DNA from 2 places in the Paenibacillus sp. FSL R10-2199 genome. Region 2 is predicted to be linked to the other one. Evidence: riboswitches for the same ligand, from Rfam matches in the RefSeq annotation. Region 2 holds a riboswitch; the other holds the start of a gene.
The links. Region 2 has a riboswitch for cyclic di-GMP ahead of NYE33_RS36415 (choice-of-anchor A family protein). Riboswitches for the same ligand answer to the same signal wherever they lie in the genome.
Positions count from the first base shown of each region.

Region 1 (2,200 bases), 180 kb from region 2:
CTCATTTTGAAACATCTGACGAGAATTTTCATTCTCTTTTTTGGAAGTCACTTTCGTGATTTCCGATACTCACTCGTTGTTCAGTTTTCAAAGATCAAGCTCGTCGTTAGCGCCGCTCATCGCGTCACCAGCAACTCTTATAATATATCACGTTCATTCGAGTAATGCAAGCTTTATTTTGAAATCACTTATTTAAGCCATTTCTTATTAAGTTTGCCGCTCCAACAACGCTTATTTATAATACCCTATCTCTCTACCAAAAAGCAACCTTTTCCAAAATAAAAATAACCCGCTTAATTACTAAGCGGGTTATCCTCAATGAAACTATGAATGCATCTGTGCTCTTAGTAGAACTTAGCTGCAGTATATTTACTTGCTACTTTAACCAGATCTGCTGTTTTGCTGTTCTTGGCAAGTCCAGCATCAACTGTAGTATCAATAGTTACCCATTTGCCATTAAGGAACACTTCATTCCAAGCGTGGTAAGAAGTCACATAACTTGTGTTACCCATAACCAGTTTGGTAGGAATGCCTTCACTGCGAAGCATAGTAGCGAACAAGGAAGCGTAATCGTAGCAGATCCCCTTCTTGGTAGCCAAGGTGCTGTCGTTGTTAGGGATGTAATCTGTAGTAACACTGGAAGCCAGGGAATAATCATATTTCACATTGGCTACGATATAATTATAGATAGCCTTCACTTTGTCTTCATCTGATGTCAAACCTTGTGTAAGCTGTGTTGCTTTCAGAACTGCTTTATCGGAAGAACTCCATTTAACATTCTGTACGGAGCTCAGATATACGGCGTTGGCGTTGCTCAGGCTAAGATCTACCGTCTCGGAAGAGATTACTTTGTATTTGTTGCCGGTAGTGTTCTCAAGTACGGAAACCTTGTATGAACCGTTACCTTGTTGAAGCGGGAATGTTTCAGTTGGTTTGGAAGTGTATAAGTTGTAGGTGTAGCTGTTATTATCTTTGGTGATCATCAGCTTAATCTTCTTATCCTTAGGAACATTATAAGAAACTCCGATAACACCCTGATCAAGTTGACCTATGTTCAACCAGCTTGCATCTGCATTAGCAGCTTGAGCTGTACCTGTCTGCACCGACGTAACCACTACGAATAGTGTAACCAACATTAAATAGAACTTCTTCATTGGATAAAACCCCTTTCGGTAGCTGGCTGCCATCCTTACGGGAAGGCCCTTTAGCTTTGCGTCCCTACCTTTCGATAGGTTTGCCGTTATCGTATAAGCTTTATCTGTCCTTGCTTCTACCATAAAATGCTAGATTCACAATAAGAACAAACAAAAAAAGCCTCTTCATTCGGTAGCTGGCTGCCATCCTTACGGGAAGGCCCTCTAGCTTTGCGTCCCTACCTTTCGATAGGTTTGCCGTTTATCGTGTATTAGCTTTGTATAGTTATATCTTACCATATCTATTTCTATTATCAAGACCTAAATCACTAGATTTCCGCGAAAACAAATAAAAATTTTAAGTATTTTAAGTTTTTCCGTCATTATTCTACAAACATCACGATAACTTTGCGTGAATGATAAGTCTATGCGTTGGATTCACCAGCGGATCACAAGTAATGAGTGTTAGAATCTTGTCATCCTTATTCCCTTTCAATACGGATACATCGGTTGGTTCCACAATAGTCACATCATAAACTACATAATTGTATGCCTGCTTGCCGGTTGTAACGGAAATAGTGTCCCCGACTCCAACTTCATTCAATCTGTTGAATAGCCTTCCCGTAGTTCTTGATCTATGCGCTGCAATTGCAGCATTCCCAGCAGAGCCAAGCGGAGCCGTCTCCTTCATATGCGCAGCAGCATGCTTCATATTCGCCTTGGTGGCGCCTTCCAGGACAGGCAGCTTCAGATCTATTTTGTCGATTTCGATGATTGCCATCACCTTGCCTCCGACTTCAATCTCAGGCGCAGCAGAGGGTTCTGGCTCTTCCGCAGCCGACTCATCCGCCAGCAGCTGGGTTACTTCCGCGTAAGGCTTACTTAGATCAGCACTGGCCGGAGCTGACGCAGACGGAACGATTTCACTGTAGGCCTGTTCAGCCTCTTCCAGCAGCTTTTGCTGCTGACGGTCATTGTACCATTCGCTTCCTTTGGGATAGAGCATAATAAGCACCCCGGCAAGTATAATCAAATAGGATAATTTCCGCATGACAATCGCCTCCGTA
Region 1 covers NZ_JBBOBO010000001.1:188,276-190,475, forward strand. The annotation lists gene NYE33_RS00775 (transglutaminase-like domain-containing protein) at 345-1,136, opposite strand; cyclic di-GMP riboswitch class I at 1,169-1,249, opposite strand; cyclic di-GMP riboswitch class I at 1,323-1,403, opposite strand; gene NYE33_RS00780 (class D sortase) at 1,531-2,184, opposite strand.
Region 1: another riboswitch for cyclic di-GMP. It lies ahead of NYE33_RS00775 (transglutaminase-like domain-containing protein); the one in region 2 lies ahead of NYE33_RS36415 (choice-of-anchor A family protein).

Region 2 (2,200 bases):
CGACACCGACACCGACACCAACACCAACACCAACAGTAGAGCCAACACCGACACCGACACCAACGGCAACACCAGCACCGACATTACCACCGGCACCAGTGCCATCGTCTGCACCGCCCGTCTTTATTAATGTAGTGCCAACGCCAACTCCAATAATCGGCTATATTGTAAATCCGGATACCATAATCAGTGATGATCCGCTGCCTTTGGGCCCTGTGGCAACAGCAACACCTCGGCCGGTAGTGGTGACACCAAGTCCAACCCTAACGCCAAGCCCAAGCGCAACACCAAGTCCAACGCCGATTGTGACAATCATTGATGAAGAGATTCCGTTAGGCAATGTACCTGCGGATGCCGCGCTTCCGAAGACTGGTGAGTCCAGTCCGGCTCCTTATTACTTAGTCGGTCTAGCCCTTGCAGGATTGGGAATATTCCTCGGCAGAAGATCCAGAACAGATAAACGTAAATAAATGCAATCCGTAAGATCCTTTCCGAAAGGCTGGCGATATCACCGCTAAATCGGGAAAAGGCTGCTTTGGGAGAAGACGTTCTCCTGAAAGCAGTCTTTTTTATGTGGGATATACATTTGTTATTATGTTTCCTCGTAAAAGAAAATGTGCTAAGGAGAAAGAGGTGCGTCTTTACGATCATGGGCCCTCGTGTTTATATTAAAATTTGCAATATTTAAATTAGTTCTTTATACATGGTTCCAAAATATTCTTGTAGGTGCCATCGAGGGCGATGAGAGGATCGGGATTTAGGTGAAAAAGCTATAGATTCTTTAAAAAAACCTTTTGTAACAGTGCTTTGGAATGAATCAGCAGATATAATCTATTACCAGATGTTTCAAAGGATTTCATTGACAATCAGCCCTGATAGCGGATAAACTAAAAATAGTTCCAAAGTAACGAATGTCATAGACATTAGTATAAAAGTTTGATTTAGTACATAATTTCACAACCTAATCTTCCACTGACGTATAAACGCAAACCGTTCGAAAGGACGGGACGCAAAGTCCAGGAGTCTAAAGCGCGATGGAGCGCAATGATCGTCCGACTGCCGTAAAGAGAGCAATCCTCTTTCCGGCGGTCTTTTTTTGTTATATAAATGTGGCCTATATCTATATTAACTGTGAGGTGAGCTGTATGTTCCAATTAAAAAAATTCAAACGTCTTACGGTGTTCGGACTTATAGCAGTTCTGATTGTGGGAAGCGGCGGAATTATTTCACTGGGGAGCACCTCAGTTAAAGCCGAGGGCAACTCTTTGCCGGGCAATACATCCAAGTATAATGTGTTCATCTTGGGAGATGTTGATGTTAAACATAGTGATATTGAAGGTAGATTAGCTGCCGGCGGAAACGTGAATTTAAATGTTAATTATTCTGTGGGACATAGTCTTACTAGTGAGGAAACGAAGGAAGCCTACTCTCTCATCGCCGGTGGTAATCTGTATTATTCCCAGGGAGAAACCGTGGGTGATGTAGTCTACGGGGGAGTTATAGCGGCAGCGGCGGCCCGCGCGGGGGGACAGGAAGCTTACAACAACAAATAAATGTTGTGGACTTTGCAGCCCAGTTCAGTTTGCTCCGAGAGAAATCTCAACAGCTTGCTTCTCAGCCTGTTAATGGGGTTACCACTGCCAACTCCGGTAATTTCTTTTTGGAAGGTACAAATTCGGGTGTTAACATATTTACTGTAGACGGCAGCAAGCTGTCTAGTGCAAATGAGTTGAGAATTAAGATTCCTGATGGCTCAACAGCTATAGTTAATATCTCCGGTACTACAGTAACTATGAAGAATATGGGGACTGGAATTAATGGTAACGGAAATAAGGATAACGCTATGAACAGTAAAGTTTTATATAACTTCAGTCAAGCGACCAGTCTTCAAATCGAAGGTATCGGAGTTCTGGGATCTGTGCTGGCTCCATATGCCTCTATTCAATTTAATAATGGTCAAATCAACGGGAATCTGATCGGAGCTTCGCTCTCAGGATCGGGGGAATCGCACCATATTCCTTATAAGGGGCAAGATCCTCCGACGCCAACAGCAACGCCGGCAGTGACACCGACGCCAACAGCAACGCCAGCAGCGACGCCGACGCCAACAGCAACGCCAGCAGCGACGCCGACGCCAACGGCAACGCCAGCAGCGACGCCAACGCCAACAGCAACACCGGCAGCGACGCCAACGCCAACG
Region 2 covers NZ_JBBOBO010000001.1:366,905-369,104, reverse strand. The annotation lists gene NYE33_RS01600 (choice-of-anchor A family protein) at 1-470, shown strand, start outside; cyclic di-GMP riboswitch class I at 975-1,064, shown strand; partial or broken gene NYE33_RS36415 (choice-of-anchor A family protein) at 1,035-1,969, shown strand; gene NYE33_RS01590 (LPXTG cell wall anchor domain-containing protein) at 2,063-2,200, shown strand, end outside.